4 regions of the Lysinibacillus sp. A4 genome follow, and region 4 is predicted to be linked to each of the others. Evidence: riboswitches for the same ligand, from Rfam matches in the RefSeq annotation. Region 4 holds a riboswitch; each other region holds the start of a gene.
The links. Region 4 has a riboswitch for cobalamin ahead of NY607_RS10850 ((2Fe-2S) ferredoxin domain-containing protein). Riboswitches for the same ligand answer to the same signal wherever they lie in the genome.
Positions count from the first base shown of each region.

Region 1: it holds a riboswitch for cobalamin, as region 4 does, so the genes downstream of both, NY607_RS18420 (glutaredoxin family protein) here and NY607_RS10850 ((2Fe-2S) ferredoxin domain-containing protein) in region 4, are expected to answer to the same signal.
Region 2: it holds a riboswitch for cobalamin, as region 4 does, so the genes downstream of both, NY607_RS00165 (ABC transporter substrate-binding protein) here and NY607_RS10850 ((2Fe-2S) ferredoxin domain-containing protein) in region 4, are expected to answer to the same signal.
Region 3: it holds a riboswitch for cobalamin, as region 4 does, so the genes downstream of both, NY607_RS00175 (hypothetical protein) here and NY607_RS10850 ((2Fe-2S) ferredoxin domain-containing protein) in region 4, are expected to answer to the same signal.

Region 1 covers NZ_JANWTB010000010.1:22,699-24,892, forward strand. Annotated here, with positions in the region: gene nrdE (class 1b ribonucleoside-diphosphate reductase subunit alpha) at 1-657, opposite strand, end outside; gene nrdI (class Ib ribonucleoside-diphosphate reductase assembly flavoprotein NrdI) at 654-1,013, opposite strand; gene NY607_RS18420 (glutaredoxin family protein) at 1,010-1,234, opposite strand; cobalamin riboswitch at 1,353-1,530, opposite strand; gene NY607_RS18425 (hypothetical protein) at 1,875-2,156, opposite strand; gene NY607_RS18430 (SHOCT-like domain-containing protein) at 2,166-2,194, opposite strand, start outside.
Region 2 covers NZ_JANWTB010000001.1:27,511-29,704, reverse strand. Annotated here, with positions in the region: gene NY607_RS00170 (elongation factor G) at 1-687, opposite strand, end outside; cobalamin riboswitch at 870-1,056, shown strand; gene NY607_RS00165 (ABC transporter substrate-binding protein) at 1,220-2,194, shown strand, end outside.
Region 3 covers NZ_JANWTB010000001.1:30,961-33,154, reverse strand. Annotated here, with positions in the region: gene NY607_RS00180 (GNAT family N-acetyltransferase) at 1-671, opposite strand, end outside; cobalamin riboswitch at 917-1,100, shown strand; gene NY607_RS00175 (hypothetical protein) at 1,327-2,082, shown strand.
Region 4 covers NZ_JANWTB010000004.1:436,732-438,925, reverse strand. Annotated here, with positions in the region: gene NY607_RS10855 (energy-coupling factor ABC transporter permease) at 1-325, opposite strand, end outside; cobalamin riboswitch at 475-659, opposite strand; cobalamin riboswitch at 910-1,091, shown strand; gene NY607_RS10850 ((2Fe-2S) ferredoxin domain-containing protein) at 1,238-1,609, shown strand; gene cobJ (precorrin-3B C(17)-methyltransferase) at 1,614-2,194, shown strand, end outside.

The DNA of each region.
Region 1 (2,194 bases), on a different contig from region 4:
GACACCACTTGCACGATTTAATATCTCTTTAATTGGATCACCTAATGGACGTAAATCTGTTAAGTTGACCCCAACTCCACCACCAAGGCGTGATAGCTCTAAACAATAGCCAATATTTTCAGCAATACTATTCATGGAGTCATCCATTGATAATTTAAAGCAGCTGACTAATTCACCACGTGCTTTCTTACCACTATTTAAAGCAGTTGGTGTTGCAGGCTGATAGGCTTCCATCATTGCTTCGACAGAGCGTTCTGCTAAAGCCGTGTTTCCTTGAGCTAAATACAAAGCAATAATGACAATACGATCCTCATACTTTTCTAAGATCTCTTCCCCATCACGACTTTTCATAGCATAGCTATCGTAAAATTTGCTTGCGCTCATAAAGGATGGAAAGCGGAAATTATAATCATAGGCTTTCTTGTACAGCTTCTTAATAAATTCCATTTCGTACATGTCGATAAAGGCTTTCTCATAGTAGCCCTCATCAACTAAATAGCGGATTTTTTCTTCAATATCTATAAAATAACGCAAACGTACGTTAACATACTCTAAAAAGTAGCGGCGCGTAGCTTCACGGTCCTTTTCTAACTCCAGTAATCCAGTTGTACTATAACGATTCAGTACGTCATTATTAAGCTTTAAATAGGTTTTCATCTCATTACCCTCGTTTCATAAAACGTTTGTATTGCTTCGTAATCCGTTTGATTACCTCGTAAATCTAATTTCCTTACTAAGGGTACATGATAGGTAGCAGCGATTTTCTCACCAGCAGCACCAAATACATGATGACCGAAGTTACTATTACCACTGGCAACTACTCCTTTACAAAAATCCCTGTTTTTTTCTAAGAAACGTTGTACCTTTGCTGGAATGTCACCTAAACCATCTGTGTAGGTAATTAAGAGATATGGCTTGTTCAATCGCAATTCTTCCGAGAGCTCGATACATTCTGCCTTTAATTTGGATACAACATTTCGGACATTACCTGTACGACTCGCGTAAACAATCATAGGGCAATCAACTCAATTTGAGAAACAATTTCCTGAACATCTCCTATAAAAGTTTCATTCATCTCTAAAACAGGCACACTTAAAAAACCTGCGTCAATAATCGTTTGCTTTGCTTGTTCATCGTGATCGATGTTAACAATTTCAGCTTCAAGTCCTGCACGTTGTAGTTCAGATTTTACCCATAGGCATTTTGGACAAATTGTTTTCGTATAAAGTTTCATAGAAATCCCTCTTTTCATAAAATAAAAAAGCCTATCTCCTCTAGAGAGATAGGCTAAATGGAAACGTTAACATACCAAAAATACTGACGTTCCCATCTCTTAATCCCCGAAGAAATGATAAATTTGTTTTATAAAGGCAGGTCTCCTGGCTTTGCTTCATTCTCTGATTCCCTTCCCATGCCAATGCACAGTGGTTGTAATCATCGTCAGCTTCACAGTTGCGGGGACAGCGTCGGAATTGTACCGAACTTCCCTTTTAAACTACATGTAGTAGTACCTTTGTAAAACGAACACAATATATAGTTGTTGTTCAATAGTTTTAAGTGTACCATCCTTCAAATGAAAAGTAAATCAAGATTCTAAACTTCTTTATTTTTGGATTATTCAGTATTTTAAATTATGTAGTTCCAAATAGATTACCACTAAGCACTTATACCCAAATCAAAAATCTATTTTTAACGATGTACGTGATTTTCTATTAAAATGGATCTTGAATTCTAATTTGTAGTTTTAAGAAATCTTCTATTTTATGTACCATTGAAAATTAGTTGTCTCTATCGTAAGTCCTGAAATAATGATCATTACATTAATAAAGAGCATGCTTTTATCATAACATGCTCTTACCATTCTATCATTGGGATTATAGTCTAACCTTAACCTCAGTCCCGTCCTGAGCTTTGACATCGACTAGCACAAGTCCTTTATAATTTTGTAGTTCCTTGATAATCGGCTTTAGCATTTCTTTGTCGATGAGCGGAAAGGTAAAGTCTATTTTCTTTTTATCGAAGTATACCTTTGTCCACTTATTGGCTTGTTGCTGAATCCATTTAGAAGTTAAAATGGAGAGGACAATGGTTAGCACAGTATAGGGAACAGGGACGGTAAAGCGAACGTCTTTTGCTTTCACTTTTACATGCATCATTCGTCGCCTCTACTCAATGAAGACTGCAACGGAATCCC
Region 2 (2,194 bases), on a different contig from region 4:
TAACAGCGGGAGCTGGTCAAGAAATTCCTGAATGCCCTCATCCTTTAAGGCCGAGCCAGCAAAGCAAGGGAAGGCACCTTCATTTTTAATCATTTCCTTTAATTGAGCAAGACACTGTTCATGCTCCAATGACTCATTTAGAAAGGCATCAAGCAATTTTTCGTCGCGCTCCGCCAGCCATTCCATAATATTATTTGATACATAGTCTGCTCGCAGTGGCTCATCGATGAACAATACATGCTGAGAGCAATCTTTGCGAAGCTGTCTGATGACAGCCTTCATATTGGCACCCTCACGATCCATTTTGTTGATAAAGAAGAAGGTAGGGACATGGTATTGACGTAAAAGTTGCCACACTGTTTCTGTATGGCCCTGTATCCCTTCGACAGCGCTAATGATAATAATGGCATAATCCATCACACGAATGGCACGCTCCATCTCAGGGGAGAAATCGACATGCCCTGGCGTATCAATCAATGTGTATGTATCATCGCCAATATTCATGCGCCCTTGCTCGGCAAATATCGTAATGCCTCGTCTGCGCTCTAGCTCATGATGATCAAGAAAGGTATCCTGATGATCAACACGCCCCCGTGCTTGAATACTATTTGTATGAAAAAGTACTTGCTCAGAGAAGGTCGTTTTTCCTGCATCCACGTGCGCAAGTACACCGATCGTTTTGTACATAAGAAATCCTCGTTTCTATAGAATGCTATCTTTTTATTGTAACAGAATACTAGCTTCTATATTTCTTGTAAAATAGTTCGTCTTTATGTCAAAATAGTGCTAATATAATGATGATTATACTTTTAGTGTCATACTACTGATTGCGCGATAAATTTTCTTCTGCTAGTCTATCAATAGTATTGACCATTATAGAACGTATTGGTGCAAATGGCATTTGTCATTTGCTTAAAAGGGAAATCGGTGCAATTCCGATGCTGTCCCGCAACTGTAAATGGGGAGTCTATACAGCATGCCACTGTAGTGAAACTATGGGAAGGCGTATAGATGATGAACCTAAGCCAGGATACCTGCCAGTATGTATTTTTTGACTAAGAACCACGAGGATGGGGATAGTGATGAAGGTAATGATACCGTTATTTCACTATGCTACTCTCTTGGCGACAAGAGGGTTTTTTTATGCCCTTCCAACTACCTTAGTAGTAAAGAAGTCTCTGATTTCTTTCTATATTTTAACAGCAAAGGAGAAAAGGACATGAAGAAATGGAAAAGTATATGGCTGATGATGATCATTGCCTTGGTCGCTGTTTTAGGGGCTTGTAACGCAAAGGACAAAACGGAATCAGCTGCACAAGGTGAAAAGGTTGAGCCATCTGAGGCGGCAGCAGAAGTAACCATTGAAAATAATGACACAACGCAAACATATACGGAAGCACCAACAAAAGCGATTAGCTTAAATCAGCATGTGACAGAAATCATGCTAGCACTTGGTTTAGAGGATTCTATGGTAGGGACAGCTTACTTAGATGATAAAATCTATGAACCACTGCAAGAGGCATACGATAAAGTCCCTGTTCTTTCCGATCAATACCCAACGAAGGAGCAAGTCATTGATGCCGAGGCAGATTTCCTATATGCAGGCTGGAAAAGTGGCTTTGGCGAAAAGGGTGTAGGCACACCAGAAGAGCTTGAAGAATTAGGCATCCATACGTATTTACATACGGCTTCCAACATGACAAAGCCAACAATAGAGGATATTTTCACTGATATTCGCAATATCGCGAAGATTTTCCGTATTGAGGATCGTGGCGAAGCTTTAATTGAGCAAATGACGAAAGATGTAGAGGCAGTACAAGCTAAATTACCAAAAGATAGCGAAAAATTACGTGTTCTTGTGTTTGATAGCGGTGAAAAGGATGTATTTACAGCTGGTCAAAACTTTATGAATGAGCTTGTGACAATCGCGGGTGGACAAAATATCTTTGGTGATGTGGAATCAGGCTGGACAACTGTGTCGAAGGAAGATGCAGTAGACCGCAACCCAGAGGTAGTTGTCGTGATTGATTACGGTGAAACAACGGCAGACCAAAAGATCCAATTCTTAAAAAATGATCCAGCCTTAAAGGAGATGGAAGCGGTCAAAAATGAGCGCTTTGTCATCCTGCCACTTTCAGCAGCGTCTGAAGGGGTTCGTGCGGCAGAGGCCATTGAAATTTTAGCAAAGGGCTTC
Region 3 (2,194 bases), on a different contig from region 4:
TTATCAATTGTTTGACTGAGTAGGAATTGAAACATCTCACTGCCATACCCCTTGCCCCTATACGCATCTTTTGTCATCATATCATAAATCCCATAGCTATGTTTACTGTCTATTAATAATCCCGTAGCGATAGGTATTTCCTTTAAACAGCCAATAAACATTCGAGCATTTGATGCTAACTTTTCCTGTGAGAATTTATGAAAATAAGTTTCTAATGCTTCTCTTTCTGCTGTTTCTCCAAATAAACTTAGAAAAACTTCCTTATATTGTAGAAGCTCTTCCTTGTTGCTTACTTCTGTGATGGTAAGATGATTGGAAATTCGTGGACCTGTGTGAAGTGTATGGTCAAGCTTCATCATCATATTTCGTTCAGCTTCCTGTAAATTGCAGTCTTTTATCAGCTGTAGCCAATCATCGCTTAGATAGTTGGCATCCACCCACGTGTTGAAAGGAAGTTTATTAACAATGAAATGATTAATCCTTTGTTTAAGATGATTTTCCTTATGAATCATAGGCGATTTCACTACTAGCAAATTAAATGTATCAGTTGGAATATTTGTATTGGCTATGACAAAATGAGCTTCCTCTATAATTTGTCCAGAAACAGCTTGAGTAAATAGTTTCATTTTTTCCTCTAAATTACTCGTCACTAATTGTTGACTTGCTTTCATATCTTTCATCCTTTCACTATTAGTAGTGCGCACTATCTTTTATTATAGAGTCATTGAAAGATTAAAAATACTGAGTTCACCGTTTTTATATCCTCCCATAATTTTCAGAAAACAATCAGGCACGAAAAGCAAGGATGATTAGTAGTTTGGAAAATATTGTGATATTTGACTTTAGAAAAACACTACTTTACAATTGATTTTAGTAATCTAATAGGAATGTGCATATACTCATTCCTATGACAACTGAATAGCGTGTAGTAATAGGTGTAAATTGCGTGCAATTTGCTTAAAAGGGAAGTCGGTGCGAATCCGACACTGTCCCGCAACTGTAAATGTGAGCGACTTTTCAGTATCCACTGTCTTTGGACGGGAAGGAGAAAAGAAGCGATGATCATGAGTCAGGATACCTGCCTGTTACGAGTACACACCATAAACCTACGAGGAATAGGAGGTGGCATGTTGACAAAACAGAATGCTCTGTTCGTCACAGTACGTCAAACGCCCATAGTAAATGAAAGGGTTCACAATCGAACTCGTTCACACATACTTAGGGTTTGTTTGGCATTGTATGATGAAAGAAGATAAAATGAAGGATTTCCTCAAAAGTAGGGAGTCCTTTTTGTTTTGAAAATATGTACGCAAAGGGGATGCACGTATGACAAATATTCATGTAACGACAACGTTGGAAACGCCTTATGAAGATCTGAACATTTGTAAGCAACCACGCACAGAAGTTGCCAAGAAAGCGAAAACAAGAATGGTGGTCGAGTCTCTGATCGATCAATTATTAGCAACGAAGCTGATTCGTAATGATCGCTTCTTTGAGCAAATCTTATATAATAAAGAAATTATTTGGATACAAAATGGGGATGTGGACGGTCATCTTTTAGCGAAAGCAGCCATAGCAGATGAACTAAAAACAAAGACGAATAGTTTTATGATGTACATGCCGACCAATCCGATTGTCTATGAGGTCAACGGAGAAGCGTATCACTTAATTACGCGCATTGATTCTACACGCGCAAAGCCCAACCTCGACCGTCTATCATTGGAGCCAAAGCCTGTTTTAAGTGCCGCTCGTGTCAATGACTTATTATGCTCGATTGTCATGCGCTTTTACGAAACATATTTATATGATTTAGCATCTCATCATGACAAACTCATTGCATTTGTGCAGCAGGAATATGCCCAATTTATTGAAGCGGTGCAAGCGTTAAATGATTATCATTTCAACTGGCATCCACGTGGCAACGGTCACGAGCTTTTACTGCAATTAATTGATCATCTACAACTATTAAAAAGTCAACCTGGTAAGGTACTAATTGATTTTACGAACAAGCATGACTATGTAATAGTTGAACCCGCATATTTGTTGGACAATCCAACAAAGAAAGCTGTCAGTGCACTATAAAAACAAGCCCTCCATTTTTTGGAGGGCTTGTAATATCTTATGGCAGGGTAGAGATATATTTATGCCCAAGAAAGAAATACCCGCGGAAATACCCGAAGCGAGCAGGCTCATC
Region 4 (2,194 bases):
TTGCTAGAGGGCCAAAGAGTACTGTCCCAAGTCCTACACCAGTTGGGTGAGAGCAACTACCTGTAACTGAAGGGATTTTTAGGGCGGATAGCACAAAGGCAAAGGCTCCTGAAAGCCCCAAAAGCATTTTTGTTTCAGGATTTTCATCAATGGTTTTTCGAATAGAACGCAATCCTAGAATGATAAATGGGATAGAGATCACCCACCAAAAAATAGCCCATTCGATTGGTAAAAAACCTTCCATGATATGCATGGCAAAGGCACGTTTTGGCACGATTAAAAAGGCCAGTAAAAAATAACTAAGTTTCCACCATGATAATTTCAAAAAGCTTTCCTCCTAACTAATTAATAGATTTTTAGAATATTGCGTGCGTAATTAAAAAAAGCACTTCTCCTTAGGTGGAAAAGTGCATAGCTAAAAAAGCAAATAACAGTCTCATCTGCTAAGCCGCACACCTATCCTCGTAGGTTGAAACGATCACTTATTTTTCGGCAGGTCTCCTGGCTCTAGTTCAATGCTTTATAGGTCTTCCCATCCGTTGGACAGTGACATATTCTATAAAGCTCCCTATTACAGTGGCGGGACCGCGCCGGGCTCAAACCGGCTTCCCTTTTAAGCAAAATGACAAGCACTTTGCACCGAAAAACATTCAAATTGTGAGATTTCACGACAAAGTGTAACATGAATTTCCATAAATATGCTATACCTTTTATGAAATTTTTTAAATTAAAGGTCACAGTGAATATTCTGATAAAATTTTGTGCGCAAATTATATAGATTGTATAAATTTCATACCTAGTTCCATTCAAAATTGATAAATTTGTCATAAATTTTTAAAGAAATATTGAAATTTTAAAATAATAAGATATGATAAAGACAGTTTTCTATTTAAAATTCTAATAAAAATTTCATATAAAACGTCAATAAGTGCTCGAATAGCTCGAGATAATAGGGAAATTGGTGAAAATCCAATACAGCCCCCGCTACTGTAATAGCTGATGAAATCGCAAAGCCACTGGTACAAACTTGGGAAGGTGCGACAGTAAAATGAAGCTTAAGTCAGGAAACCTGCTTATTTGATTGTGCATGCAAACTTTTCGGAGGGAGAAGTTGAAGCGAAAGCGGGTACCTGTATTTCATTCTATTCGTTTTTATTTGGCTTCTACAAAACCTTTACTCTTCGTTATAGAGTAAAGGTTTTTCTTTTTCCAAAAAGCAAATGAGGGGAGACAGAAGATGACAACTTGGAATTTAGAGGGGATGAAAACACATCTCTTTATTTGCAATGGCAGTAGCTGCATGAAAAAGGATGGGGAGGAAATTACCTTAGCCATTCGAGATGAGATACAACGGCAAGCACTCGATCAGGAAATACATACGACAAGAACGCGCTGTAATGGACGCTGCAAGGATGCTTGTGTGGTAATCGCTTATCCTCAAGGAAACTGGTATCGTGTGCCATCAACAGAGCATGCTAGAACACTAGTACAAGATTTACATCATGAATCCTTATACAACGAACATGTCTTTACACTTCGTGAAGGTACATTACAGCGTACTGCTCAAACAACTGCCATTAAAGGGATCGAAAAGGTGAAAGAGGGGTAACAACATGGCGCAAAAAGGAAAAATTTTCGTAGTAGGCTTTGGACCTGGAGATTTTAAGCATATTACGACACGTGCAGTAGAGGCTTTACAACAAAGTGATATGATTATAGGCTATAAAACCTATGTAGAGCTGATTCAAGATTTAGTAAGTGCAAAATCGATTGTTAGTACAGGCATGACAGAAGAAGTGTCGCGTGCACAGGAAGCCGTTCGTCAAGCCGAAGCAGGGAGCATCGTCTCAGTAATTTCGAGTGGTGATGCAGGCGTCTATGGCATGGCAGGATTAGTCTATGAGGTGTTAATTGAGCTAGGCTGGACAGAAGCAACAGGAATTGAAGTTGAAATTGTTCCTGGGATTTCTGCGATTAATTCATGCGCTAGCATACTTGGTGCACCTATTATGCATGATGCTTGTACAATCAGTTTGAGTGACCATCTAACACCTTGGAATTTAATTGCAAAGCGTGTCGAGGCAGCTGCAATGGCGGACTTTGTCATTGCTTTATACAATCCTAAAAGTGGACGTCGAACAAGACAAATTGTCGAGGCTCAACGAATACTCTTAGAATATCGTTCGCCAGACAC